Regions from separate parts of the Allobosea sp. TAF32 genome, predicted to be linked through region 2. Evidence: riboswitches for the same ligand, from Rfam matches in the RefSeq annotation. Region 2 holds a riboswitch; each other region holds the start of a gene.
What was found. A riboswitch is a leader RNA that binds a small molecule or an ion and turns the genes downstream of it on or off. The one in region 2 is predicted to bind thiamine pyrophosphate.

Region 1 (5,651 bases), on a different contig from region 2:
GGAAAGCGCGCTGGTCAACGCTTTCGAGGCGGCCCATTCCAGGTGGAACTCGGTGCCCGTCCGGTAGTCCGTGGCCGGATTGGTGCCGTTGAACGTCACCCCGGCGATGCCTGAGAGATCGATGCCGGTTTCCGGATCGAACCAGGTGAGGGCGCCGGACAGATCCGTGGCCCAGCGGTGAAAGGCAAGATTGGCCAGTTCCCCGTTGCGGTACTCGCCCGCAGGCGCGTTCACCATGACGGTCGCGTTCCAATGAAACTTGCCGGCATGCCAGCCGAGAATCGTCGAGAATACGGGATCGCCGACCATCGTGGCCTTGTCGCGCAAATTGGAGCCGACAAGGCGGTTCGTTTGCGGCGAATCGTATTCGACACCGGCCGCGACCCGGACGCGGCCGACAGGCAGAGTGGCCCCGAAGGCGAGATTGCCCCCGGCGAGTTCCCAGGGCGTCACCCACGTTCCGCTCAGGAAATCGGCCCGTGCCTGGCTCCGCACGCCGGCAACGAAGCGACCGCCGGAAGGCAATGACTTCCGGGCGTCGAGCTTGGCGTCGTAGCTGTAGGTGTCGCTCTCGAAATAGACCCCGGGAGGCGGCAGATAGCCAGCCATCGCGCCACGGCCGCCGAGCAGATAGAAGCCCGTGCCGTTCTCGGCCGCCCGGACATCCTCCGGCAACCCGACGCAGCCGGCGGCCAGACCAAGGGCCATCAGGGCGACAAGCCGAAAGGGCCTGTGCGATTGCCCGCAGGCTTCGTTACGCATCATGTTGTCTGTTGCCCCCCGGCGCGGCCGTCGCCAGCCGGGCGAATCAGCCATGCGACCCTAGGATGCCTGCGGGCGGCGGTGAATCCCGGCTACATCATGTCTTTCATGTGTGACATTCGCGCCATACGTGCTTGCAGCATTCCGGCATCGAGGCCAGCGACCGCATCGATCAGTTCGACTGCGAAGCTGCCGGGGCCATGGCAACGCTCGGCTGCGATTTCGCCCGCGATGCCGTAGGCCGTCAGCGCCGCAGCCGCTGCAATCACGGGATCGGGCTCGACCGCGAGGCAGGCAGCCACCAGCGCGCTCGAAGCGCAGCCCAGTCCGGTCACCCGGCTCATCAGCGGATGCCCGAAGGCCACGGAGAGCTTGCCGGAAGGACCGTCGATCGCGTCGACAGCCCCTGTCGTCGCGCGCGTGACGCCGGGGGAGCGCTCCAGCAGCCAGGCCAAGGCCGCCATCTCGGCGGCGTTGCCACGCACGACGACGCCCGGCAGCCGCAAAACGTCCTCGGCCAGCCCCAGCCGCAGGGGCGACAGCTCGACGAAGACCGGGTCGAGCACCAGCGGAATGCCGCGTTCGCGCGCCACAGCGACGAGCTTCGGGATCGCGCGCTCGCCCTCAGGGCTGATCGTGCCGAGATTGATCAGGATCGCGCTTGCCCCGACCGCGACCGCCGCAACCTCCTCGGGATGACCAGCCATCGAGGGCACGGCCCCGAAGGCGAGCAGCATGTTGGCGGTGACGTTCTGCGCTACGGTATTGGTCAGGCAATGGATGCGCGGGCGGCGCTCGGACACCCGCGCGAGGATCGACGCGACCTTGGCCGCGTCGAGGCTGTCGTTCATGCCGCTCATTCGGCCGCAGGTAGATAGATGCTGCCACCCTTGTCGAGGAATTCCTTCGATTTGGCAGCCATCCCCTCAGCAGCCATGGCCTCGAGACTTGCCCTCTCATTGTCGCTCATCGCGAGAACCTCGGCGCGCAGGTCCTGCGTGATCTTCATCGAGCAGAATTTCGGCCCGCACATCGAGCAGAAATGCGCGACCTTGTGGGCATCCTTCGGCAGCGTCTCGTCGTGGAACTCGCGCGCCGTGTCGGGGTCGAGCGCCAGGTTGAACTGGTCCTCCCAGCGGAAGTCGAAGCGGGCGCGGGAGACCGCGTCGTCCCTGATCTTCGCCGCCGGGTGGCCCTTGGCGAGATCGGCGGCATGGGCGGCGATGCGGTAGGTGATGACGCCGGTCTTGACGTCGTCCCGGTTCGGGAGACCCAGATGCTCCTTCGGCGTGACGTAGCAGAGCATGGCGCAGCCATACCAGCCGATCATCGCCGCGCCGATGCCAGAGGTGATGTGGTCATAACCCGGCGCGATGTCGGTGGTCAGCGGTCCGAGCGTGTAGAAGGGCGCCTCGCCGCATTCGCGCAGCTGCTTGTCCATGTTCTCCTTGATCTTGTGCATCGGCACATGGCCGGGGCCCTCGATCATGACCTGGCAGCCCTTCTTCCAGGCGACCTGGGTCAGCTCGCCCAGCGTCTCCAGCTCAGCGAACTGGGCGCGGTCGTTGGCGTCGGCGATCGAGCCCGGACGCAGGCCGTCACCGAGCGAGAACGAGACGTCGTATTTGCGCATGATGTCGCAGATCTCGTCGAAGCGCTCGTAGAGGAAGCTCTCCCTGTGATGCGCCAGGCACCAGCGCGCCATGATCGAGCCGCCGCGCGAGACGATGCCGGTCACACGACTGGCCGTCAGCGGGACGTAAGGCAGGCGAACGCCGGCATGGATGGTGAAGTAGTCGACGCCCTGCTCCGCCTGCTCGATGAGGGTGTCCTTGAACACCTCCCAGTCGAGCTTGATAGGATCGCCGCCGACCTTCTCCAACGCCTGATAGATCGGCACCGTGCCGATCGGCACCGGCGAATTTCTGAGTATCCAGGAGCGGATGTTGTGGATGTTGCGGCCGGTGGAGAGGTCCATCACCGTGTCGGCGCCCCAGCGGATCGCCCAGACGAGCTTCTCGACCTCCTCGGCTGCGCCTGAGGTCACGGCAGAATTGCCGATATTGGCGTTGATCTTGACCAGGAAGTTGCGGCCGATCGCCATCGGCTCCAGCTCGGGGTGGTTGATGTTGGCCGGGATAATGGCCCGGCCGCGCGCAATCTCCTCGCGGACGAATTCGGGCGTGACGAATTCCGGAACGACGGCGCCTAAGCTCTCGCCGTCGGCATGGCGCTCCCTGGCGCCTTCCATCATGGCGGCGCGGCCAAGATTCTCGCGATGTGCGACATAGATCATCTCGGGCGTGATGATGCCGGCCTTGGCGAATTCGTATTGCGTCGCCATCTGGCCGGGCTTCGCCTCGAGGATCGGGCGCTCGGCCGGGCAGGCCGGCACGAGCTGCGCTTCGCTGATATGGCCGTTGTCGGCGGCGGTGACGGCGCGGCCGGGCACGGTCTGGAAGCCGCGGGCATCGAGCCAGGCGCGGCGCGGCTGCGTCAGGCCGGCATTCAGGTCGATCCTGGCGTCGGTCTCGGTATAGGGGCCGGAGGGATCGTAGATGCGCACCGGCGGCTCGGCATCCGTCGTCAGCACGACCTCGCGGAAGGGCACGCGCATTTCGGGATGCTCGGGCGCGGCGACATAGATTTTGCGCGAGCCGATGATCGGGCCGGTCGTCACGCTTTGCGGCGCGGTCTTGACGCTGTTCTTCTGGGGTTTTGCGTGGGCATTCATGAGGATCTCCTCCTTGCGACAGGTCAGGAGATCCGGGTTTGAAAGCGGTACAGTCGCTGTCTGCGGACAAGGCTCGGCCCTGTGCACGCGTTCCAGTCCCTCCGCCGGTATGACCCGGATCAGGTTCGACGGGTTCGGCTTCGGAAGCCATCTCAGCCCTTGCGGGCACCCCTCGGAACAGAGGCGAGGTTAGGCGCAGAGAAGTCGCTTGGCAACGGCCTCAGCGACAAACGATCGAAGCTGGGGAAAGGAGATCAGGCGGTGCGGTCGACGAGACCGCCCTGACCGGCCGGGAGCGTCGCCTTGGCTGCATCAGCGCTCTGCTGGAGCATGGTGACGAGGCTTTGGTCAGCCTGCGCGTTCTGCTTGAGCATCTCGACCGACAGCGCCTGCTGCGTCGAGGCGGCCTGCATCGTGACGATGCTGCGGGAAACGGAGGCTGCGTCGCTCATGCCGGCGACGCTAATGCGCCCGCCTTGCCAAATCCTGAACGACCTTCAGGGCCTGATGATCGACGGCACCGAGCGCGGCATCGGCGGGTCGCGACTCGGCTGCGGCGGACCAGCCTGCGCCCTGTCATAGCGCTGCTCACGCCTGTCGGCGCGAGGCCGCATACCGCGTTCCCCTGCCGGCGGCCGCACGGCCTCATCCGCACGCGGCGCCACCGGCACACCTGGAGCAGGCTGTTTCTCGGCAGGGGGAACATTCTGAGCCCATGTCGGAAACGGCGCGAACGAACCGGCAAGCACCAGACCTGCCATCGCCAGAGCGGACATCTTCATGGCTGCATCTCCCATCAGCGACTCCTCCGGAAGAGAAACCGCTGTGGACGTGCGGGGTTCCCCGCACGCCGCGGCGCACGGGGCCGCCCGTTGAGCAGCCCCGCCCGAGGATCAGCGGTTCTGGCCGGTCAGCAGTGGCGTGATGCGCCGCAACGTCACGCGCCGGTTTTCGCGGGATGCCCCTTGCGTCTGCACCTTCAGATACTGCTCGCCATAGCCCTGGGTGGTCAGGTTTTCCGGCGGGATCTGGAAGTCGCGCGTCAGGATCTCCCCGACCGACTGGGCCCTGCGATCCGAGAGCGAGAGATTGTCGACATCGGCACCAACCGCGTCGGTGTGGCCCTCGACGAGGAAGACCTCGTTCGGCGAGCCTTGCAGCACGCGCCGGATCGAATCCGCAATCACTGCGAGGCGCTGCGCCTGGTCGGGCGTGACCTGCCAGGAGCCGGTCTCGAAGTTGATCGTGTCGATATCGACGCTGCGCATGCGGGCGCGCAGATCCGGCGAATAGCGGACCTCGTCCAGCGTGTAACGGCGCGGGATCGCGGCGATCGGCGGCGCCATGATCGTCTCGTAGATCAACGCCTCGTCGGCCTGGTCGGCATCGACGATATAGCGCTCGCGCGGGATCGGCAGCGGCGGCGGCGGCAGCACGACGATATCGTCGGCGAAGCGCCCCGGGCGATCGCGCAAGGTATTGTCGATGATCACCACCTCGCGGTCGTCGCGATCGATGCGGGTGCGGCGGATCAGCCGGCCCTCCTCGTCGGTGACGGTGACGATGCGCGTGCCGTCAGGCCGCTCGAAGACGGTCCGCATCTCGCCGTCGCGGCGCTCGGAACGGCCTTGCCAGCCGAGATCGCGAAAGCGCTGGTCCTCATCGCGGCGGATGATGGCCCGGCCGTCATCGTCGCGAATGATGGTGCGGCCGGGCTCGCGGATGACGGTAACGTCACCCTCGCGACGCTCTTCGCGCCGCGCCCGAATGTCGTCGAAGCGCTGCGCTCCCTGAACGGCCATGATGCCGCCGATCGCGCCCACGCCGAGACCAATCGCACCCGCCACGCCCGGCGAGATGCCGCCGCGACGGCCTTCGCGCTGCGGCGGCTGGCTGGGGAAGGCCCCGCCGGACGGCGGCTGCGCCGGAGCCGCGCCGGGCTGGGCCGGTGCGACACCGGGTTGCGCCGGGGGCGGGGCGCCAGGAGCGGCTGCCGGAGGCCCGCCCGGAGCGGGGCGTGCAGGCTGAGCGGGCGCCAGTCCCGCGGGCGGCGTGCCCGGGGGCGAGGTCGGAGACGCGGCGCCGGGTTGGGTCGGAGCCGGAGCGATCGGAGCCGTGGCCGGAGGTATTGCCGGGCGCAACGGCTGTGCCGGAA
Region 2 (5,651 bases):
GCCCGGAGATCGCGTAGTCGGCCTCGGCGATGATCTCCTTCATGTGCTCGTCGCCGCGCGCGGTCCCATGCGTCAGCACAAAGCCATCAGGCAGCAGCGCACGCAGCCGGTCGGCCCGCTCGGGGCTGGTCATATCGAGGAGAACGATCGTCTCGGGCATGGAAAGGTCCGGAAATAGGTCAGATGGTGAAGCGTGCGCCGGCACGGGCAAGCCCGCCGGAGATGGCGACCGGCGTGCCATCGGCGCGCCAGCAGGCGGCGCCCGTCAGCGTGCCATCCGGGTTGAAGGCGATGGCATTCATCCCGCCGGCGACGCGCGGCGAACGCAGGATCCTGTGGCCGCGGGCCGCGAGCGCCTGCGCGACCGCTTCGGGGATGGCTTCCTCGAGCTCGAGCACGCCACCCTCGGTCCAGACGCGCGGCGCCTCGACCGCCTCCTGCAGCGTCATCCGGTGGTCGATCAGGTTGACGATCGCCTGCAGCGCCGAGGGGAAGATGCGCAATGCACCCGGCAATCCCAGCGCGAAGGCAAGCTTGCCCTCCTTCAGCGCCATCATCGGCGCCATCGAGGTGAAGACCCGCTTGCCCGGCGCGATCGAGAGCGCGCGGCCGGGATGCGGATCGAAGTTGAACATGTAGTTGTTGGCGATCATCCCGGTGCCCGGAATCTGCACGCAGGCGCCGAACAGCCCGTTGATCGTCTGAGTCGCGCTGACGACATTGCCTTGCGCATCCGCGACAGTGACATGGGTGGTGTCGGCGGATTCACCGCCCGAAAGCCCGGCCGTCCAGCTCTTCGCCCGGCCCATCTCGATCAGGGCGCGCCGCTCGGCCGCATAGCCCTTGTCGATCAGCCTGTTGACCGGCACCTTGACGAAGGCGGGATCAGCCGTCGCCACCGCCCGGTCGGCGAAGGCGATCTTCAGCGCCTCGGCCAACAGATGCACCGCATCCGCCGAGCCGAAGCCGAGCGAGCCGATATCGTAGCCTTCGAGGATGTTGAGCATCTGCGCGATATGCACGCCCGAGGACGAGGGCGGCGGCGGGCCGATGATCTCATAGCCGCGATAGGAGCCGCGGATCGGCTCGCGCAACTCGATGCGGTAATTCGCGAGATCGGCCTGATCGATCAGCCCGCCATGGGCCGCCATGTAGTCGGTCAGCGCCCGCCCGAGCCGCCCACCATAGAGCGCATCCGGCCCCTCCACCGCAATCAGCTTCAGGCTGGCGGCATAGTCCGACTGAACCAGCCGCATGCCGGGCTGGAGTGGCTGGCCGACCGGCAGCAGGAGCGCGGCGAGGCCCGGATCGCGGGCGAGATCGGCGGCGTTGTCGGTGATGCAGTTCGAAAGATAGGGCGTGACCACGAAGCCGCGCTCCGCCAGACCGATCGCCGGCTGCAGCACCTCGGCCAGCGGCAGCGTGCCGAAGCGCGCCAGGGCCTCGCACCAGCCCTTGAGCGCGCCCGGCACCGCAACGGCCTTGGCGCCGACCACGTTCTCGCGGTCGCGGGTGTCGCGCTGCCTGCCGATCTCGTCGGACAGGCAGTCATACATGTCCGGAGTCGCATGGCCCGGCGCGGTCGAGAGATTATCGATCACAACATGGCGGCCGTCCGCGAGGCGGATATGGCTCAGGCCACCGCCGAGAATACCGACCATCATCGGCTCGGCCACCGTCAGAGCGAACAGCGACGCCACCGCCGCATCGATCGCATTGCCGCCGGCGAGCAGCATCTGCGCGCCCGCCGCCGAGGCGAGCGGATGATTGGTGACGACCATCCCGCGCGAGCCGGTGGCCGGCTTCTTCTCGCAGGTGAAGGAGGCGATGCGGGGCGGCGGCGCGGAAAGGTTCATGGCCGGCACAGAAACGGTTTTGAAGGCCGGCGTCGAGCCTCTTCTTCGGCATGCGCGCCATGTCAGGATTTCGAGTCGGCCCCAACCTGGCCTTGCGCCGGCAACGCTTGACAAGCCATGGCCCGAAGCCCCACCTAAACGCTGTTCCCAGGGGGGCCTCGCTAGGAGGCTGAGATTCCGCCGGCTGGCTCTTGAGACCGGCAACGCGGTGACCCTCCGAACCTGATCCGGATCATACCGGCGTAGGGATGCGGGACATGCGGCCATCCAAGGCCCTGACTCCAGCTTGCGCCCGTGATCCTTTTGCGATCGACGCTCCCGGCTTGGCCGCGAGCGTCCGAACGGAGTGGGCCGCAGTGACGCAAGCCGAGATCATCGAGGCGCTGCTGGCGTTCATCGCGCTTCCCGACGCGTCGGAAGCCGAGTTCGAGGCCATGGCGCTGAAGGTCTTCGCCTATCAGTTCCGCAACAACGAGCCCTACAAGCGCTTCTGCTTGCAGCGCGGCCGCACGCCGCTCTCGGTGAAGCGCTGGCGCGACATCCCGGCCGTGCCGATCACCGCCTTCAAGGACCTGACGCTGAGCTGCAGCCCCCCGGAAGCGGCCGAGTACGTCTTCATGACGAGCGGCACTACCCAGGGCGTGCGCGGCCGCAGCTACCACCCGACGCTCGCCGTCTGGAAGCGCTCGATGCTGGTCAATTTCCGAGAGCGTTTCATGCGCGGCCGCGAGCGCATCCGCATGGGCATCCTCTTCCCCGACGAGACGGAGCTGCCCAATTCCTCGCTCGCGCATTATCTCGGGCTCGCCCGGCGCGAATGCGGCACGCACGATTCCCAGGTCTTCATTGGCGCCGCCGGTCTCGATCTGAATCGTTTGCTGCCGGCGCTCGCGCAGGCCGAGACCAGCGGCGAGCCCTATGCCCTGCTCGGCGCGAGCTATTCCTTCGTGCCACTGATGGATGAGCTCGCGGCACGCGGCCTGCGGTTTGCTCTGCCGGAAGGCAGCCTCATCCTCGACACCGGCGGCTTCAAGGGCCAGTCGCGCGAACTTACGCCGGACGAATTCTATGACGGGCTCGCCGCCGCCTTCGGCGTGCCGCGCTCATCCTGCATCAACATGTACGGCATGACCGAGCTGAGCTCGCAGCTCTACGACGACGGCAATGCGGTCTGCCCGTCGGTGAAATCCGGCCCGCACTGGATCCGCAGCCGCGTCGTCGATCCGCTGAGCGGAGCGGATTTGCCGGAGGGCGAGCGCGGCGTGATCGTCCATCACGACCTCGCCCATTTCAACTGCGTCGCGGCGATCCTGACCGAGGATGCCGGCGAGATCGTTCCGGGCGGGTTCAAGCTGCTCGGCCGTGTCGATGGCGAGGCCTCGAAGGGCTGCTCCGTCGCCGTGGCCGAATTCCTCGCCGCGGCGCGGGGCTGACGGACGTGATCGAGCATGCGGGCCATCTGCCGGGCCTGAGCCGCGAGGCACTGCGCTGGCGCGAGGTCGGCCACAGCGCCTGGGGCGAGAGCGTCTCGGTCGCGCTGCCGGAACTCGACGAGGCTCAGGCCGCGACGCTCTGCGAGCATGTGCGCAGCAATGCCCGCGCCCGGCTGAAGCGGATGGACACGGCGCGCATCGTCGCGGCGATCGACGCCGCCGTCGCGCGCCTGCTCGACCGGCAGCACCCCTTACGGCGCAAGGCCGAGCACCTGCTACCGATCGTCACCGGCTATGACCGCGAGACGGTCCGTCTCGGCCTGACCAGCTATCTCAAGACCTTCCGGCGCCCGCAGCTCCTGCGCTTCCTGGCCGAGGATTTCGCCAATCCCGCCATGCTCGACGGCTTCCAGCCGACGGCCAAGGGCGGTTACCTGCGCGCCCATGGCCCAGAGCTCCTGCTGCATGTCTGGGCCGGCAACGTCCCGGCGCTCTCGCTCTGGAGCCTGATCTGCGGATTGCTGGTCAAGGCCGGCAGCGTCGGCAAGCTCGCTTCGGCCGAGCCGCTGACGGCCGGTTGGTTCGCGGGCCTCCTCGCCGAAATCGACCCGGAACTCGGCGAATGCCTCGCCATCGTCTGGTGGAAGGGCGGCGAAGCGGCTGCCGAACCGGCGTTCCTGCGCGCGGCCGACACCGTCATGGCCTATGGCGGCAACGACACGCTCGCGGCACTGCGAGCGAAACTGCCGATCACGACCCGCTTCCTGCCGCATGGCCACAAGATCGGCTTCGGCGTGATCGCGCGCGAAGCGCTCGACAGCCGCAAGGCTCCGGCCCTGGCCCGGCTCGCCGCCCATGACGTCGCCCGCTACGAGCAGCAGGGCTGCTATTCGCCGCAAATGCTCTTCGTCGAGCGCGGTGGACGCGTCAGCCCCGCCGAATTCGCGCGCTACGTCGCGCAGGAACTCGCCGCCCTCGCCTCCCGCCACCCCCGCCGCGCGCTTTCGCAAGGCGAAGCCTCTTCCATCGCCGCATGGCGCGGCGCACAGGAGATGCGCGCGCTGGAAGGCACTGCGGAACTCCTCGGCGAGCCCAGCGATGGCTGGAGCGTGGTTCATGTCGATGCGCCGGAAGCCCTGAACCCGACCGGCCTGAACCGCACGCTCAAGCTGGTCTCGGTCGAAAGCCTCGATGACGTCCCCGCCCTCGTCGCGCCCTATCGCAGCTTCCTGCAAACGGCGGGCGCCGCCGCAGCCCCCGAGAGGCTGTTCCGGCTCGCGGAGCAATTGGGCGAAGTCGGCATCAGCCGCATCGCCCCGCTGGGCCGGATGACCGCACCGGAAGCCGGCTGGCATCATGACGGGCGCTTCAGCCTGCTCGACCTCGCCACCTTCACCGAGATCGAGCAATCGACGGAAGCGGCGGCAGAGGGGTTCGCGCCCTATGTCGACTGACCCTGCCATGTCCGATTTCGTCACAATCAAACAGGTCCGCTATCGTTATGGCGCGGCAGGTTCCGCGGTCGTCGACGGCGTCGACTGGGCGATCCCGCGCGGCAAGATCCATTGCCTGCTGGGTCGCAGCGGCTGCGGCAAGACCACGCTGCTGAAGCTCGCGGCCGGCCTGCTCATGCCGAGCGAAGGCGCCATCCGCATCGGCGGCGAGGCGCTGCATGGCCCGAGCGCCCGCGCCGGTTTCGTCTTCCAGGCCCCGACGCTGCTCGACTGGCTGAGCGCCCTCGACAACGTGCTGCTGCCGATTTCGCTGAAGCGCCGGCCGACGGGAGCCGACCGTGACGCGGCACTCGATTTGCTTGCCCGCATCGGTCTCGTGGATTTCGCCGCGCGCCGGCCCTCCGAACTCTCGGGCGGCCAGCAGAGCCGCGTCGCTGTCGCCCGTGCGCTGGTCGACAATCCCGATCTGCTGCTGCTCGACGAACCCTTCGCCGCTCTCGACGCACTGACGCGCGAGGAATTGCAGGATGACCTGCTGCGGCTCTGCGCACTCAACGGCACCACCGCGCTCTTCGTCACCCATGACATCGGCGAGGCCGTCTATCTCGGCGACAAGGTCGCGGTGATGGCCGCAGGCAGCCTGACCCATGCGCGCCGCATCGAGTTGCCCCGCCCGCGCCACCGCGACATGCGCTACGCTCCCGGATTCGCCGCCGCCTGCCATGAGCTGCGCGACGCCATGGATGGCGAGGCGACGGCCGCAACGAGCCGGAGGCCAGCTGCATGACCGCGCGCCTGCCCTCCCTCCTGCTGCTGCTCGCCCTGCTCGCGGGCTGGGAGATCTGGTGCCGGCTCGGCGGCTTGTCGGCGCTCGTCCTCCCGCCGCCCTCCGCCGTGCTCGCGACGCT
Region 3 (5,651 bases), on a different contig from region 2:
TGTTTCGCAAACGCCCGGCCTACCGCTTCACGGTGAAGCATTCGATCTACGTCCATCACGAACATCTCGGCCGCGGCGTCGGGCGGCTGCTGATGCAGGCCCTTATCGACGCCTGCGCCGCCGCCGGGTTCCGCCAGATGATCGGCTATATCGACGCCGAGAACACGGCGTCGTTGACGCTGCACGAGCGCTTCGGCTTCGCCCGCGTCGGCCTGCTGCCGGCGGTCGCCTATCGCTATGGCAAATGGTCCGACAGCGTCATGGTTCAAAGGTCGCTCGGTGCGGGCGCTACGCAGCCTATCCCGCCGGGTTGAGCCTGCCGCTCGACACCGCGCAGGACCGAAGGCGCATCATCGAGACCTGGCAGCCGGTACGGAGCGTCCGCCTCGAGCGATTTTCCGGAGCATCCATATGAGACAGGTCAAATGTGCACCGCCGCAGCGCCGTGCGTCGCAGACGCGGATTGCGGTTCCCGGGAAAATCGGGACAAGAAGACGGTACGCTGAATCGCCAGATCGCCTGATCGCAGACTCCGATGATCTGGCGGAGAACCGGGCAATCTAGGCTCAGGACCTGCCAATTTGGATCGATCTGTGATTCACGGTGTCCGGGAGGATGCTGTGATGGATGATTTTTTTCTGCTGTGCGAGCGTCAGATGGCGCAGATGGAGGCGTATTTTCCGCTCTCGCATGGCGTGCCACGGGTGGATGACCGGCGCGTGGTGAGCGGCATCGTCTACGTGATCCGCAACGCCATTGACGCGGTTGTGCGCGAGGCGGTTGCCGGTGTGATCCTTTGCAGCCTCCTTGCTGCCGTTAGCGTCTCGATAGAGCTTGCAAGGAAGCGAGCCGACAGTTTCGGCAATCAGGCGCACGGCCTGAAGAACTGCGGGAACCTTGAGGGCGGTATGCGCAGTAACCGAAACACCAGAAGCAGTCGGCAGCGCGCCGAATAGCTCAGCCACGACGGGATCAGAAAGGGGAATCGACTTCCTCTCAAATCCGAAACGAAGCGACTTCTTTACGCTGCCGACTAACTCGCGGAACACAACTCGACCTTCACCAACTCAACGGCGAAGATTCTGACACATGAATGTCAGTTCATCAAGATCGAAAGCCTATAATAGGTATAATATCCTATATAATTTTCCGATGTGCGCATGCCGCTATAGAGCGCGATGAGCATCGCCCAACGCTTTTCAGTTAGCTTCGGCGACGGATCGAACAGGGGCGCGGCGAGTATCTTCTGGAGGTCGGCTTCGCGAAAATAGTCGCGGTCCTCGTCAGGATCGCGATTGCTCTGATCGACGCGGACGCCCTTCGCGGGGGTGTCGGGAATGACGCTGTTGTTGACGCACCACGTCAGCATGGCGCTGAGCCGGGATAGCCACTTGTCATTGATGGTTGTGGCGTTGAGCGTCGGGAAGGGCTCCTTGCGAGCCTTGTTCGACCGGATCGCTTCGGGGAGCGTCTTGTCGGGGAAGCGCTTCGTATAGTTCGCAGAGGTTTCGAGCAGGGCGTTCTTGTAGGCCAGCACGTCCTGCCGGGTGATCCGATAGGCCGGCTTCGCCTCGGCGACAGTCGAGGGGAGTTCCGTCGCCGGGATCAGCATTGGATGCTTGGCAGGACCATCCGGCTCGCCACGGTCGCGCCGGTTCTGGTTTTCGATCGTCTCGGCTTTCACGCCGGCGAGCATCCGCGCGAGCGTTCGCCATTCCTCGGTGCCCTTGACCGGAACGGGGCTGCCATCATTCGCGAACTCGTCAACGGCCCATTGGATTAGGGCGGCAAGCTCGTCATCTTCAGCGCCACCGCTCGCCGCCCTCTTAAGCGCGTAAAAGTAGGTCGGGCGGAACATCGCCGCGTGTGCCGGATCATAGCCGGTCGGCAGGCTCCGGGCCGCATCGTCCTGTTCAAGCTCCCGGCCATAGTGGGCGAGGGCCATCTGCCGAACGCTCATGGGGCGGCGGCGGGACGGTGCGGCAGGGTTGAGGGCTGTCACGCGGTCGCGGGCCTGATCAAGTTCCATCTGCATGCGATGGATCGCAGAAGAGAGCAGGCGAATCGCGACGGTGCGGTCGGCCCCCAAGGGCTCAGTCAGTTCCCGCTTACCTACGATCGGGCGAAGCGGAGCGGGCACCGTTAGCCGAGCATAGTATCGGCCATTCCGGGGGAGCAGGTTCCTGATTTTGCCGGCCATCGTGCCCTCTGCCAGAGCGATTTTGTAGCAAGATTTGTAGCAGAGGTATGTGAAAAGCCGTTGGGGAACAACGCTTTTTCAGGACACTCAAGGGCTTAGGGGAAATGGCGGAGACGGAGGGATTCGAACCCTCGATACCCTTGTGGGGTATGCTCATTTAGCAAACGAGTGCCTTCAGCCTCTCGGCCACGTCTCCGGCGAGAGGCTCTATGCCCGATTGCAGAGGCCTTTGACAAGTCTCGCCGACAACTTCCTTCGCGCGACCTGTGTATTCGCGCGGGCGCACCTCCCGATCACTCCCGTGCGAAGGGCGTGGTCGGGAGGTGCGAGGCCGCCGCAACGGAGCCTTGCGCCGGCTCCGCTTGCTCCCCGGCGGCGCTGCCATTAAATTGGCGCTGTCCGTTGGGGTGCCGAAAGGCTGAGAGGCGTGGCTCGCGCCAACCCATCGCACCTGATCCGGGTAATGCCGGCGAAGGGAACGGTCTTCGGCTCGCAGACACCTCGCTCGCGCCTCAGGCCGCTGCCTTCCCGGAAGCAGGGAAAGCATGACGCCAGAACGTCCTCACTCAGTCCTGACAGCCGCTGTGGTCGGCGCTGGCGTCGTCGGTCTGGCCTGTGCCACCGAGTTGCTGGCGCGGGGTGTGCAGGTCGTCCTGCATGAACGCGGCCCGCGTATCGGCGCCGAAGCCTGTTCCTGGTATGCCGGCGGCATGCTCGCGCCCTGGTGCGAGGGCGAGAGCGCCGAAGAACCGGTGATTCGGCTCGGGCAGCAGGCGGCCGATTGGTGGGAGCGCCATGCCGGCGGCGTCGCTCGCAACGGCACGCTCGTGGTTGCGCCGAGCCGGGACCGTTCGGAGCTGCGCCGCTTCGGTCAGCGCACCGACCATTTCGAGGAGATCGACAGCGAGGCCATCGCCGGGCTGGAGCCCGATCTCGCCGGCCGCTTCTCGCGCGGCCTGTTCTTCTCCGCCGAGGCGCATCTCGATCCGCGCCAAGCCATAGCAGCCCTGGCCGAACGCCTCGTCGCAAATGGGGCCGCCCTTCATTTCGGCAGTACGGTCGAGCCGGCCGATCTCGATGCCGATATCGTCCTCGACTGCCGCGGGCTGGCGGCGCGCGATGTCCTGCCCGATTTGCGCGGAGTCAAGGGCGAGATGCTGCTCCTCCGGAGCGACGAGATCCAGCTGTCGCGGCCCGTCCGGCTGCTGCATCCGCGCATCCCGCTCTATATCGTGCCCCGCGCAGACGGCCTCTTCATGGTTGGCGCGACGATGATCGAGAGCAGCGAGCGCAGCCGCATCTCCGCCCGCGCCATGCTGGAGCTGCTCGGCGCGGCCTATGCGCTGCATCCCGCCTTCGGCGAAGCGGAGGTCGTCGAGATCGGCACCGATGCCCGCCCGGCCTTTCCCGACAACCTGCCGCGGCTGACGCGCCGCGGCCGCGTGATCCATGTCAACGGGCTCTATCGCCACGGTTTCCTGCTCAGCCCCGCCATGGCGCGGATGGCGGCGGAGGCCGTGCTAAACCCGCAAGCAACACCGGAGATGCTGCATGACCTTGCTGCTTAACGGCGCGCCGCAGGAGATCGCGGCGAAGACGCTGGCCGAGGCGCTGGCCGAGCTCGGCTTTGCCGACCGCATCGTTGCGACGGCGGTGAATGGAGACTTCGTGGCGGCGCGCAAGCGGGCTGACGTCGCCTTGAGCGAGGGCGACCGCATCGAGATCGTCGCACCGATGCAGGGAGGCTGAGATGGCATCCTTCTATGGCTTCGCGCCGCAGAACCCGCTTTTCCTCGGCACGGCGCAATATCCGTCGCCCGCCATCCTGGCCGAGGCGGTGAAGCGCTCGGGCGCCGAGGTCGTCACCGTCTCGCTGCGCCGGGAATCGGCCGGCGGTGCCGGTCAGGCCTTCTGGGCGCTGATCCGCGAGCTCGGCGTCAGGGTGCTGCCGAATACGGCGGGCTGCCTCACCGTCAAGGAAGCCGTCACCACCGCGCAGATGGCGCGCGAGGTCTTCGGGACCGACTGGATCAAGCTCGAGGTGATCGGCGAGGACGACACGCTGCAGCCGGACGTGATCGCGCTGGTCCAGGCGGCCCGCATCCTTGCCGATGACGGTTTCAAGGTCTTTCCCTACACCACGGAGGACCTCGTCGTCGGCGGGCGCCTCCTCGATGCCGGCTGCGAGGTGCTGATGCCCTGGGGCGCGCCGATCGGATCGGGCAGGGGACTCAACAACCCCTACGGCCTGCGCAGCATGCGCCAGCACTTCCCCGACATTCCGCTCGTCGTCGATGCCGGCATCGGCCTGCCCTCCCACGCCGCGCAGGCGATGGAGATGGGCTATGACGGCATCCTGCTCAACACCGCCGTCGCGAAGGCGGGCGATCCGGCCGCGATGGCAGAGGCTTTCGCGCTTGCCATCCGTGCCGGCCGCCAGTCCTTCGCCGCGCAGCCGATCGAAGCGCGCGACATGGCCGCTCCTTCCACCCCCGTCATGGGCAAAGCCTTCCTGGCCTGAAAGTCTGCTCTCGCATGAAGCTCGATCCGTTCTACCCCATCTTCGAAAGCGCCGACTGGCTGGAGCGGATGCTGCCGCTCGGCGTCAAGCTGGTGCAACTGCGCGTCAAGGATCGTTCCGAGATCGAAGTCGCACGCGAGATCGCGCGGGCGAAGACGCTCTGCGCCGCGGCCGGCTGCGTGCTTGTCGTCAACGATTACTGGAAGCTCGCCATCGCCGAGGGCTGCGACTTCATCCATCTCGGCCAGGAGGATCTCGACGAGGCCGATCTCGATGCGATCCGTAAGGCGGGGCTCAGGCTCGGCATCAGCAGCCATGACGAGCCCGAGCTGGAACGCGCGCTGGCGGCAAAGCCCGATTATGTCGCGCTCGGTCCGGTTTATCCGACGATTCTGAAGCAGATGCGCTTCGGCCCGCAGGGGCTGGAGCGGCTGGGCGAATGGAAGCGCCGTATCGGCGATCTGCCGCTGGTCGGCATCGGCGGCATCTCGCTGGAGCGCGCGCCTGGGGTCTTCGAGGCCGGCGCCGACATCGTCGCAGCTGTGACCGACATCACGCTGAATGCCGATCCCGAGGGGCGCCTGAAGGCCTGGGTCGCGGCGACGCGCGGGCGCCTCGCCTGACAGGCGTCATTCTCGGGCGGAGCGAACCGCAGACCCGAGAATCGCATGACAAGAAGGCGCTGGTGTCCGAGATGGTTGGGTCAGGCCCGACCATGACGGCGAGGCAGCGCTTCAGCTCTCCGCCTCCGCCGACATCGTGTGGCCGTCGACATGGCCGAGGCTGCGCTCGGGGTCGAGCCGGTCGCGCACGCGCTGCTTCAGCACCTTGGAATCCGGGAAGCCGCCATCGGCCTTGCGGTCCCAGATCAATTCGCCGTCGTAATGAATCTGGAAGATCCCGCCGGTGCGCGGGATCAACGCAACCTCG

Region 1: another riboswitch for thiamine pyrophosphate. It lies ahead of thiC (phosphomethylpyrimidine synthase ThiC); the one in region 2 lies ahead of AB4Z16_RS13180 (LuxE/PaaK family acyltransferase).
Region 3: another riboswitch for thiamine pyrophosphate. It lies ahead of thiO (glycine oxidase ThiO); the one in region 2 lies ahead of AB4Z16_RS13180 (LuxE/PaaK family acyltransferase).

The regions. Positions count from the first base shown of each region.
Region 1 is NZ_JBFRDM010000001.1:679,113-684,763, forward strand. Features, by position in the region: gene AB4Z16_RS03055 (SphA family protein) at 1-708, opposite strand, end outside; gene AB4Z16_RS03060 (hydroxyethylthiazole kinase) at 855-1,613, opposite strand; gene thiC (phosphomethylpyrimidine synthase ThiC) at 1,619-3,496, opposite strand; TPP riboswitch at 3,575-3,679, opposite strand; gene AB4Z16_RS03070 (hypothetical protein) at 3,751-3,948, opposite strand; gene AB4Z16_RS03075 (OmpA family protein) at 4,390-5,343, opposite strand.
Region 2 is NZ_JBFRDM010000005.1:299,619-305,269, reverse strand. Features, by position in the region: gene AB4Z16_RS13190 (2-hydroxyacid dehydrogenase) at 1-160, opposite strand, end outside; gene ggt (gamma-glutamyltransferase) at 180-1,856, opposite strand; TPP riboswitch at 1,996-2,123, shown strand; gene AB4Z16_RS13180 (LuxE/PaaK family acyltransferase) at 2,213-3,289, shown strand; gene AB4Z16_RS13175 (acyl-CoA reductase) at 3,295-4,743, shown strand; gene AB4Z16_RS13170 (ABC transporter ATP-binding protein) at 4,751-5,530, shown strand; gene AB4Z16_RS13165 (ABC transporter permease) at 5,527-5,651, shown strand, end outside.
Region 3 is NZ_JBFRDM010000007.1:223,342-228,992, forward strand. Features, by position in the region: gene AB4Z16_RS16450 (GNAT family N-acetyltransferase) at 1-314, shown strand, start outside; gene AB4Z16_RS16455 (hypothetical protein) at 624-956, shown strand; gene AB4Z16_RS16460 (DUF6538 domain-containing protein) at 1,097-2,200, opposite strand; tRNA gene AB4Z16_RS16465 (tRNA-Ser) at 2,306-2,396, opposite strand; TPP riboswitch at 2,594-2,695, shown strand; gene thiO (glycine oxidase ThiO) at 2,773-3,768, shown strand; gene thiS (sulfur carrier protein ThiS) at 3,752-3,949, shown strand; gene AB4Z16_RS16480 (thiazole synthase) at 3,951-4,721, shown strand; gene AB4Z16_RS16485 (thiamine phosphate synthase) at 4,736-5,344, shown strand; gene AB4Z16_RS16490 (Rdx family protein) at 5,456-5,651, opposite strand, start outside.